DNA from 2 places in the Lelliottia sp. GFLA7 genome. Region 2 is predicted to be linked to the other one. Evidence: predicted binding sites of a transcription regulator. Region 2 holds the regulator's gene; the other holds the start of a gene.
What was found. The regulator PurR, encoded in region 2, represses purine synthesis genes. The targets are predictions, from matches to a motif close to CANGCAAACGTTTGCNTG.

Region 1 (5,944 bases), on a different contig from region 2:
AACCGTTCTATTATTGGACTGATGATTGAAAGCAACATCCACGAAGGTAATCAGTCGTCTGAACAGCCGCGCAGTGCCATGAAACACGGTGTATCCGTTACGGACGCCTGTATCAGTTGGGAAGCGACAGACGCTTTGCTGCGTGAGATCCACAAAGATTTGAACGGTCAACTGGCGACGCGTCTGGCTTAAGAGGTTTTTATGGTTGCAGAATTGACTGCACTGCGCGATCAAATTGATGAAGTCGACAAGGCGCTGCTGGATCTTCTGGCACGCCGTATGTCGCTGGTCGCTGAAGTCGGTGAAGTGAAAAGCAAATACGGTTTGCCGATTTATGTGCCGGAGCGTGAAGCGTCAATGCTGGCGTCCCGACGCGATGAAGCGCAGTCCATGGGGGTTTCCCCTGATTTGATTGAAGATGTACTGCGTCGCGTGATGCGTGAATCCTACTCCAGCGAGAACGACAAAGGATTTAAAACCCTGTGTCCGTCATTGCGCCCAGTGGTCATTGTGGGCGGCGGCGGCCAGATGGGCCGTCTATTCGAAAAAATGCTGACGCTTTCTGGCTATCAGGTGCGCATTTTTGAAAAAGAGGATTGGGCACGCGCGACAGATTTGATGGCTGATGCAGGCATGGTTATCGTCAGCGTGCCGATTCATGTCACTGAGCAGATCATTGCGAAGCTCCCACCGTTACCGGATGACTGCATTCTGGTTGATCTGGCGTCGGTGAAAAATGGTCCACTCCAGGCGATGCTGACGGCGCACAAAGGCCCGGTATTGGGGTTACACCCAATGTTTGGCCCGGATAGCGGCAGTCTGGCGAAGCAGGTGGTCGTGTACTGTGATGGTCGTCAGCCCGAAGCCTATCAGTGGTTCCTGGAACAGATTCAGGTATGGGGCGCGCGTCTACATCGCATCAGTGCTGTTGAACACGATCAAAACATGGCGTTTATTCAGGCGCTGCGCCACTTTGCGACCTTTGCCTATGGTTTGCATCTGGCGGAAGAAAACGTTCAGCTTGAGCAACTGCTGGCGCTTTCGTCACCCATCTACCGTCTTGAACTGGCAATGGTAGGACGTCTGTTTGCGCAGGACCCGCAACTTTACGCGGATATTATTATGTCGTCAGAGAATAATCTGGCGCTGATCAAACGTTATTACCAGCGTTTTGGTGAGGCTATCGCGTTACTGGAACAAGGCAACAAGCAGGCGTTTATCGACAGTTTCCGCAAGGTCGAGCACTGGTTCGGGGATCACGCGAAACGTTTCCAGAATGAAAGCCGTACTCTGTTGCGCCAGGCGAATGATAGTCGCCAGTAGCCCAGTGATGTATATACTAAAAGCCAGCTTAGCTGGCTTTTTTCATTTTGGGGATGGGTCATGGTTGAACCACACGTTCTGTTTGATTACACCGGGCATTTACCTGAATGCCCGACCTGGAGTGAGGGCGAGAATGCGCTCTATTGGGCGGATATTCTGGAAGGGGAGATTCATCGGTATCATCTCCCGTCGGCTACTCACTCTGTTCTCTCTTTCCACGAAGAAGTCGGGTGCTTTGCATTACGCGAGAAGGGCGGTTTTATCGTGGCAATGCGTAACGCTATCTGGCTTACCGACAAACACGGTTTGCTCCAACGTAAAGTCTGCGATAACCCTTCCAATCCTCAGCTTGCACGCTTTAACGATGGCGGTACCGATCATCGTGGGCGTTTTTACGCGGGCACATTCTGGGGGCCGGGCGATTATAACGGCGCCATGCTGATGCGTATTGATAACGACCTGACGCCTAAAGTTATTCAGTGTGATATCCACGGGCATAACGGCCTGGCGTTTAGCCCGGACCACCAGTGGATGTTTACCTCGGATACGCCAAACAGCGTGATTTACCGTACGCCCTTAAATGAACATGGCGAGCCGGGGATGCGTGACGACTTTCGCCGGTTTGAAAAGGGGGAGGGCATGCCTGACGGTGCGGCGATGGACGTTGAAGGGTGCTACTGGAGCGCGCTGTTTGATGGCTGGCGTATTGCGCGTTTTTCACCGCAGGGTGAACAACTGGAAGAATACCGACTACCGGTGCGTTGTCCGACGATGGTTTGCTTTGGCGGTGATGACATGAAAACGCTGTTTATCACGACGACGCGAGAAAATATGAACGCTGAAGAAGTGGCTAAATATCCGCTTTCTGGTGCGATCTTCACCCTGCCAGTCAACGTGGCAGGAATGAAGAAAAGCCCCTTTGTCGAACGTTAAACCGGATCGACCGGCACCACGTTTTCGCCTGGATAGCAGCCCAATACCTTCATTGAACGGGTGATTTCACCCAGTTCACGCAGGGCTTTCTGCATGGAAGCGGACTCCAGGTTAGCCTGGATATCAAGATAAAACATCTCTTCCCACGGATTGCCGTTGATTGGGCGGGACTCAAGTTTGGTCATGATCAGATTGTGATTCCGCAGAACCAGCAGCGCTTCTACCAACGCACCGGCCTGCTGACCCGTTGCCATAAGCAGCGTTGTTTTGGCGGGCACCTGTTCGGATACGTTAATGGCTTTGCGCGCCAGGACCACGAAGCGGGTGATGTTTTGCGTTTGATTTGCCAGGTTTCGCTCCAGTACCTGCAAGCCGTACAGAGCACCGCCTGCTTCACTGCCCAACGCCGCAACGGTTGGCGAATTAGCCTGCGCGACTTTCGCCATCGCTGCCGAGGTACTCTCGGTGTACTCAATTTTCCAGTTTGGGTAACGGTTCAGGAACTGACTACACTGCTGGAACGGCTGCGGGTGGCTGTACACCGTATTTACCTGGCTGAGATCGGTTGAACCCGAAACCAGAACGCAATGGTCGATAGGGATATTAAGCTCGCCAACCAGCGACAGACTGGTGTGCTGGAGCAGGTCGTAGACATCGTTAATCGCGCCGGAACTGGTGTTTTCAATCGGGACGACGGCGTAATCAGCTTGCCCGGTTTCGACCTGATTAAAGATATCGGCGAATTTTGCGCAGCCACTTTCAATGAATTCTTCGAAATGACGTGCCGCATACTGGCGCGCTGCAAGATGGGAATACGATCCTTTTGGCCCGAGGAAGGCCACGCGCGCTGAGTGCGGATTGGTTTGATTCAAATGCTGTTGCAGCAACGCCTGCTGGGTGAGAACGGAATCTTCGATGATGAGCTGAAAAAGGCGAGTGATGTAGTGAGCATCCAGATGATGAGCTTTACCAAGCTGAATCAGGCGTTCCAGCAAATCGCGCTCGCGATCGATGTCTCGCACCGGGCGGTGGGAATCCAGCTTGGCTTTACCCACTTCAACTGCAAGCGCACGGCGTTCGGCCAGCAGCGCCAGTAGTTTCTCGTCCAGCGCGCTGATTTTTACTCGCAGATCCAGTAACGGGTTTTCCGATGTCATAGCGTTGCCTATTTCGTTTATTGTTATCATAAAAAAGGCCTCCCGGTTTGGGAGGCCTTGTTGTTCGTCTTCGCATTCTTTATCACACGACGAAACGCCTCCCAATCAGGGGAAGGTAAAAAAGAATGCGAAGAAAAACGGGGTATATTTCATGAATTCATCCTGTGAGTGATAGCTCTAAAGTACCCGTACTGTTTTCGTTCTGTCAATAAAAAACGCGCCCGAAGGCGCGTTGGCGGTATACTCAATTTAAAGGATTACTCTTCTTCAACTTCTTCCGCTAAGCTTGCGTCTTTCACCGATGTCGCGGCGCGACGGGCTTCGCCTTTGTGTTGCACTTTATTGAGCTGCCGTTCCAGCTTGTTGATCAAATCGTTGATAGCCGTATACATATCTTCGTGTTTAGCGCTGGCGACCAGATGGCCGTTAGGTGTATTGATAGTTGCATCAGCGGTAAAACCCTTCGGTTCCTTAGACAGAATGATATGCGGGTTAATCAGGTGTGTTTGCCATTTATCAAGTTTGGCGAGACGGTCTGCGACGTGCTGGCGGATTGCCGGAGTAATTTCCATTTGTTTACTGGTAATGTTCATTGTCATAAAAGTTACCTCTTGTCTTTCCGTCTTAGTGATTCCAGCATACCTTTCCCAATGTCAAAATGTGTGATCTAAATCACACATTTTTGTCACTTTTTGTCAGGGAACCTTTTTTGTGAGCCTCGACAGGAAGACGCGTTTTTTTCCTTGTCGAAGTGCGGATTTGCAGCCATAGTTGATAGGATTGGTCGGGGCTACAGCGCCCCAGTAAGCGATAAAATGAATAAAAAAACGGCAGCCCATGGGCTGCCGTTTTACATAGCGTAAAGCAATTAGGTATTGCTGCTGTTCGCGGCAATGATCTTCGCTACTTTTTCTGCCTGAGCGTTCATCTGCATCTGGCGATAGGCATTTTCCATCAGCTTCAGTCCGTCGCGGGTCGCCTGAGTGTCAGGATAATCACGCAACATTCCTTCTACGCGGTTCACGACTGCCACCCATGCACCACGGCGGGTATAGTATTCGGCAACGGAGTATTCATACTTAGCCAGACGATCTTTCAGGAACACCAGACGCTTGGTCGCATCGGTGGTGTACTGGCTGTTTGGATAGCCGCGTACCAGTTTTGAGAAATCGTTGAAGGCATCGCGCGCGTGCTGCGGGTCGCGGTCAGAACGATCCACACCGAAGAAACCTTGCAGAGCACTGTCATCCAGCGCCATGTTGGTTAGGCCACGCATATACATGACATAATCAATGTTCGGATGAGTCGGGTTTAGACGCATGAAGCGATCGATCGTTGCCTGAGCCAGCGGCAGATCGGCATTTTTGTAGTAGGCATAGATAAGATCTAACTGTACCTGCTGGGAATAAGGACCAAATGGATAACGATTATCCAGCGCTTCCAGTTGCGTTATGGCCTGTTTCCAGTTACCGTCCTGGAGTTTTTGCTGAGCAGTCGCATAGATTTCATTCGGCGGATTGTCAGGGACCTGTTCATTTGAACCGGAGCAGCCCACCAAAGCCAGGCTCAACGTGGCCGCTGCCACCAGATATTTCATGCGCGTCATGACGTTTTGACTTTCCTCAAATGTTTGTCCGGGAGAATCTCTTTCCTGCTCCCGATTAAGACCAGCTACAATAGCACACTATATTATACGGCAAAGCCGTAAAACCCAACGTTAAACGAAGAAGCAGTCTATGGCACAACGAGTAGAACTCACCGCAACAGTCTCCGAAAATCAGCTCGGTCAACGCTTAGATCAAGCTTTGGCCGAAATGTTCCCTGATTATTCGCGTTCACGCATAAAAGAATGGATTCTTGACCAACGAGTGATGGTCAACGGCAAAGTTTGGGACACGCCAAAAGAGAAAGTGTTAGGTGGGGAAGTGGTCGCCATCAATGCTGAAATCGATGAAGAAGTCCGTTTTGAAGCACAAGATATCCCGCTTACCATCGTCTATGAAGATGATGACATTCTGGTGATCAACAAGCCTCGCGGCCTGGTTGTCCACCCGGGAGCGGGTAATCCTGATGGTACAGTGCTGAATGCGCTGCTCCACTACTATCCACCGATCACCGATGTGCCGCGTGCAGGCATCGTGCATCGTCTGGATAAAGACACAACCGGTTTGATGGTCGTCGCAAAAACTGTTCCGGCGCAAACGCGCTTGGTGGAATCGTTGCAGCTGCGTGAAATCACCCGTGAATATGAAGCGGTCGCGATCGGTCACATGACCTCAGGTGGTACGGTAGAAGAGCCGATCAGCCGTCACCCGACCAAACGCACGCACATGTCAGTGCATCCGATGGGGAAACCCGCGGTAACGCATTACCGCATTATGGAACATTTCCGCATTCATACGCGTTTGCGTTTGCGTCTGGAAACGGGCCGTACTCACCAGATCCGTGTGCACATGTCGCACATTACGCATCCGCTGGTGGGTGATCAGGTTTATGGCGGACGCCCGCGTCCACCTAAAGGCGCTTCTGAA
Region 2 (5,944 bases):
GCGCTGGCCTGCTTGTGCTTAGGTACTACGCTCGCGGCCACCACCGACCCCAGGCCAAAGAATGCGCCATGATTGAGGCTGGTCAAAATGCGCGACAACAGGAGGGTGGTGTAGTCCGGAGAGAGTGCCGAAAGCACATTTCCCACTGTGAAAATGGCCATCAGGAAAATAAGCGCATTTCGACGCGCACGATGCGAAAGCAGTAATGTCATCAAAGGCGCGCCGATCATCACGCCAATGGCATAAGCGCTGATCAGCATGCCCGCCGCAGGAATAGAAACATACACCCCTTTAGCGATAACCGGTAGCAGCCCCATGGGGGAGAACTCGGTGGTGCCGATCCCAAATGCGCCAATCGCGAGGGCCAGCAGTGGAAAATTGATTTTCATTCATTAACTCCGGGAACCGTGTCATTACGCGACACAGAAAAAATATGTCGAAAGCATGACAGCAATCACAAAAAATGAGAAGTTAACAAATTGGCAAAAGATTATTGTCGGGAGAGTAACAATAGAAGGAAGAAAACGAGGGAGAAGGCTCTCCCCCGCCTGAATCAGTGCAGAATAGCCGTAAAACTTGCCGCAACAATCAAACCCAGCACGATAATTGTGGTCGTTAACGAAAACTTAAGATCGGTATTCATCAATTTTTCTCCTTTTAATCCCCACATGAAAAGTGAGCTTGCTCATTTTTACACAGTTTCGCTCAAAAATCTTCCTGGATTTAGGCTCATAACCGTTTTTGCGCTTCCCCTTTTCATCAAGATAGGACAAAATTCCACGCTAAATTTATAAGCGTACCGGCCACTGACCCCCTCCTGACGTCCTGTGTCGTTTTCCCGGCGTATCGCAATTCAATTTGCGAGATTAGGGTGAGAGAAGGCAAACGTTTACCTCTCAATTTATCAGGAGCTTAGGATATGGTCTGGAGTGACAGCTAATGGCAACAATTAAAGATGTAGCGAAACGCGCAAACGTTTCCACTACAACTGTATCACATGTAATTAACAAAACCCGTTTCGTGGCGGAAGAGACGCGCAACGCCGTTTGGGCTGCAATCAAAGAATTGCACTACTCCCCTAGCGCCGTGGCTCGCAGCTTGAAAGTAAATCACACCAAGTCGATTGGTCTGCTGGCGACCAGCAGCGAAGCCGCCTATTTCGCCGAAATTATCGAGGCAGTAGAAAAAAACTGCTTCCAGAAAGGCTATACCCTGATTCTGGGAAATGCCTGGAACAGCCAGGAAAAACAGCGCGCTTACCTGTCGATGATGGCGCAAAAGCGCGTCGATGGCCTGTTGGTCATGTGTTCTGAATACCCGGAATCCGTGCTGTCGATGCTGGAAGAGTACCGTCATATCCCGATGGTGGTGATGGATTGGGGCGATACACGCGCTGATTTTACCGATTCTGTCAACGATAACGCCTTTGAAGGCGGTTACATGGCTGGCCGTTATCTGATTGAACGCGGTCATCGCGAGATTGGTGTCATCCCCGGTCCGCTCGAGCGTAATACCGGTGCAGGCCGCCTGGCGGGCTTTATGAAAGCCATGGAAGAAGCGCTGATTACCGTTCCGGAAAACTGGATTGTCCAGGGCGACTTTGAACCCGAATCAGGCTACCGCGCAATGCAGCAGATCGTTTCGCAGCCGCATCGTCCGACTGCCGTATTCTGTGGCGGTGATATTATGGCAATGGGCGCGCTTTGCGCAGCCGATGAGCTGGGTTTGCGCGTCCCGCAGGATATTTCCGTGATCGGGTATGATAACGTGCGCAACGCTCGCTACTTTACTCCCGCGCTGACGACGATTCATCAGCCGAAAGACTCTTTGGGTGAAACGGCATTCAACATGCTGATGGATCGTATCGTCAGCAAACGTGAAGAGTCTCAGTCAATTGAAGTCCATCCGCGCCTGATTGAACGTCGCTCCGTCGCTGACGGTCCGTTCCGCGATTACCGTCGTTAATCGTTTCTACGGGGCCGGTTATTCCGGCCCCCGTAGCCACTCTCTGTTCAGCGTTTCGCTATCACCCAAATAATCCAGCAGCCAGGCCAGCGCAGGCGACATATCGTTTTGCTGCCATGTCAGGCAGCAAGCCGCATCCGGGAACGGATTTTCAAGCTCAAGCGCCACCCATTCTCCGCGATCAATCCGTGGGCGTGCGAAATGCACGGGCACCATCCCCACACACAGCCCCGCCGACAAACAGGTTGCCGATGATTCCCAGTCTGGCGCGACGACCCGCCGCTGGTTATCAAGCAGCCAGGTGATGCGTTTTGGCAGCGAGCGCGACGTATCCTCCATCACCAGCGACGGCCAGTTGCGCAACACGTCGTCACTCAGCGGGCCGTCCATCGCAGCCAGAGGATGATCGCTTGCCACCACGCAACTCCAGCTCAGCGTTCCCATATCCCTAAAGGCGTAACGCCCCCCGACGGGAATGGCCTGCGTCGCGCCGATCGCCATCTCCACCCTGCCGTCCGATAGCGCATCCCATACGCCATTAAACACTTCCTGGGAGACGCGAAGTTCCACATCCGAGAAATGGCGGTAGAAATCAACCACCATCTGCCGCGTCCGTTCAGGTTTTACGATGTTATCCACCGCAATCGAAAGATGACCGCGCCAGCCATTGGCAATCTGCTGGCACTGTTCACGTGTGATCATCATTTTTTTGATAACAGATCGGCCTTCTTTCAAAAACCATACGCCAGCGGGGGTCAGAACGACGTCGCGATGACGGCGTTCGAACAGCGGTACCGCCAGCCACTCCTCCATCTGACGTACCGTATAGCTGACGGCAGAAGGTACGCGATGCAGTTCCTGCGCGGCTCCACTAAAGCTGCCATTCCGGGCGACAGCATCCACGACTTCTAAAGAATATTCAGACCACATTTTTTGCCTGCAAAATTTTTGAACGCAACCGCCAAATATTAGCGTTTCACAAGCCAGATTGCACTCCCTACACTCTGCGCCAATGTACACCTGCTTTCATTAGGAAATAACAATGCAACCCAACAAAGGATTCTTAGTCTGGCTCGGCGGTTTGAGCGTGCTGGGCTTTTTGGCTACCGACATGTATCTGCCGGCGTTTGCCGCGATGCAGCAAGATTTGCAGACACCTGCTGCCGCGATCAGCGCCAGCCTCAGCGTATTCCTGGCCGGTTTTGCGCTTGCACAACTGCTGTGGGGACCGCTCTCTGACCGTTATGGCCGCAAGCCTATTCTTCTTCTTGGCTTAACTATTTTTGCGCTGGGTTGTCTGGGCATGCTGTGGGTGCGCGATGCAACCTGGCTGCTGGTATTGCGCTTTGTGCAGGCGTTTGGCGTGTGTGCTGCCGCGGTGACCTGGCAGGCGCTGGTCACCGACTATTATCCCGCATCGCGCGTTAACCGTATTTTTGCGACCATCATGCCGCTCGTGGGGCTTTCGCCAGCCCTGGCTCCGCTGCTCGGGAGCTGGATTCTGGTGCATTTTGACTGGCAGGCGATCTTTGCCACGCTGTTTATCATCACCCTGGTTCTGATGCTGCCCGCTTTTGCGCTCAAACCCGCTCAAGCCAAACCAGTCGAGAACAATGCGGCTCGCGTCACCTTTATGTCACTGCTCCGTTCCCGCGCTTATCGCGGAAATGTGCTGATTTACGCGGCCTGTTCCGCCAGCTTCTTTGCCTGGCTCACCGGGTCACCGTTCATTTTGCACGACATGGGTTACACCCCTGCAGTGATTGGCCTGAGCTACGTGCCGCAGACCATCGCTTTCCTGGTCGGTGGTTATGGCTGTCGCGCAGCGCTACAAAAATGGCAGGGTCAACAGATGCTGCCCTGGCTGCTGGTGCTGTACGCCCTGAGCGTCATCGGCACCTGGGCTGTCGGGTTTATTCCAAACGTCGGCCTGGCTGAAATCTTAATCCCGTTCTGCGTAATGGCCGTCGCTAACGGCGCAATCTATCCGATCGTGGTTGCCCAGGCGTTGCGTCCGTTCCCTCATGCGACAGGTCGTGCTGCGGCGTTACAAAACACGCTGCAACTGGGTCTATGTTTCCTCTCAAGCCTGATTGTTTCGGCGTTGATTGCCACGCCGCTGATGACGACCACCAGCGTAATGCTGGTGACGGTCGCGCTTGCCGCACTCGGTTATCGCATGCAAGTTTCGGCAACTGAAAACACGCAAAATGGAACGCCGGTAGAATCGTCGCAAGCATAGTCGTGAACGTAATTATGTGATTTACGAGTGATTAGGCTGCTAACAACTTTCAGTTGAATGCGTGATTTTTGAAGCCTATACTAAATTTGGTTCATATAAATACGATAAATACTCTCTGTTAACGGGAGCCGGAGTGCTCCCGTTTTACCATGGAAGGCTTTTCGGCAAGGGTTATCTCCCTTCCTCTGTTCTACGTCGGATACTAGCCTTACGGATAATTCCGTGAGACTTCTCACAAACCATAAAAAGCGGCTACGCTGTTTGAAGGTTCTGATCACATCAGGTGATGGAGAAGCTATGAGTTCATCGTGCATAGAAGAAGTCAGCCTTCGGGACGACAATTGGTCCCGAATAGTCAGAGAGTTACTGAGTCGTGCGGGCATTACCGTCAACGGGCCCGCCCCTTCTGATATCCAGGTCAAACATCCCGATTTTTTTAAGCGCGTGTTACAGGAGGGCTCCCTCGGATTGGGCGAAAGCTTTATGGACGGCTGGTGGGAATGTGAGCGTCTGGATGTTTTTTTCAACAACATCCTGCGCGCCGGCCTTGATAATCAGCTCCCCCATCACCTGAGAGACACTTTACGCATCGCCTCCGCGCGCCTGTTTAATTTGCAAAATAAAAAGCGCGCGTGGATTGTCGGGAAGGAACATTACGACCTCGGCAATGACCTGTTCACGCGTATGCTGGACCCCTTGATGCAGTATTCTTGCGCTTACTGGAAAGACGCCTCAACGCTCGAGGAGGCTCAGTTGGCCAAACTCCACCTTATCTGCGAGAAATTACAGCTACAGCCTGGCATGCGCGTGCTGGATATTGGCTGCGGCTGGGGGGGACTGGCGTATTACATGGCCAAAAATTACGGTGTCAGCGTGGTGGGCGTGACCATTTCCGCCGAACAGCAAAAGATGGCTCAGGACCGCTGCGAGGGTCTGGATGTCACTATTTTGTTGCAAGATTACCGAGACCTCCACGACCAGTTTGATCGCATCGTCTCTGTTGGGATGTTTGAACACGTCGGACCCAAGAATTACGATACCTATTTCAGCGTCACCGATCGCAATCTCAAGCCAGACGGCGTTTTCCTACTCCACACAATCGGTTCCAAAAAAACAGACCATACAGTTGACCCATGGATCAATAAGTACATTTTCCCGAATGGCTGTCTCCCTTCGGTCCGCCAGATTGCGAAAGCCAGCGAGCCTTTTTACGTGATGGAAGACTGGCATAATTTTGGCGCAGATTACGATACCACCTTGATGGCCTGGCATACGCGTTTCCAGGCCTCGTGGCCTGACATTGCCGATAACTATTCAGAACGTTTTAAACGTATGTTTAGTTATTATCTGAACGCTTGTGCAGGGGCATTTCGCGCCCGCGATATCCAGCTGTGGCAGGTGGTATTTAGCAGAGGTGTGGAGCACGGCCTGCGCGTACCGCGATAGTTATTACGCGTCATAAAGCACAATAAAAAATCCGGAAACGATGACCATTTCCGGATTTTTTTTCGCCATATGAACGGTCAGATTATTGCCCCTCAGCCGTTCATACCGGCCAACAAGACTTTAACCGACCAGTCATAAAAGCATTAGCTGAAGAGGCGTAAAATATAATCCAAAATAAGGGATGGAATGGTGAAGTCCGGGTCAGCAAATGTGACACCGTGAGCGCCCAATTGAGAGAAAATCGGCAGTGTCAGCGCGGGCAAAACGCATAACAGCAAGCCGTTAATTCCG

Region 1: raiA (ribosome-associated translation inhibitor RaiA) is a predicted target of PurR. The motif match lies at 4,110-4,127, and genes of this name have one in related genera.

What each region holds. Positions count from the first base shown of each region.
Region 1 is NZ_JBWLAQ010000009.1:97,346-103,289, forward strand. Features, by position in the region: gene aroF (3-deoxy-7-phosphoheptulonate synthase AroF) at 1-192, shown strand, start outside; gene tyrA (bifunctional chorismate mutase/prephenate dehydrogenase) at 202-1,323, shown strand; gene AC07RN_RS18810 (SMP-30/gluconolactonase/LRE family protein) at 1,384-2,256, shown strand; gene pheA (bifunctional chorismate mutase/prephenate dehydratase) at 2,253-3,413, opposite strand; Phe leader region at 3,442-3,567, opposite strand; gene pheL (pheA operon leader peptide PheL) at 3,519-3,566, opposite strand; gene raiA (ribosome-associated translation inhibitor RaiA) at 3,671-4,012, opposite strand; gene bamD (outer membrane protein assembly factor BamD) at 4,282-5,019, opposite strand; gene rluD (23S rRNA pseudouridine(1911/1915/1917) synthase RluD) at 5,150-5,944, shown strand, end outside.
Region 2 is NZ_JBWLAQ010000001.1:189,820-195,763, forward strand. Features, by position in the region: gene AC07RN_RS00945 (MFS transporter) at 1-389, opposite strand, end outside; gene cydH (cytochrome bd-I oxidase subunit CydH) at 554-643, opposite strand; gene purR (HTH-type transcriptional repressor PurR) at 940-1,965, shown strand; gene punR (DNA-binding transcriptional activator PunR) at 1,984-2,895, opposite strand; gene punC (purine nucleoside transporter PunC) at 3,008-4,207, shown strand; gene cfa (cyclopropane fatty acyl phospholipid synthase) at 4,505-5,653, shown strand; gene AC07RN_RS00975 (PTS ascorbate transporter subunit IIC) at 5,797-5,944, opposite strand, start outside.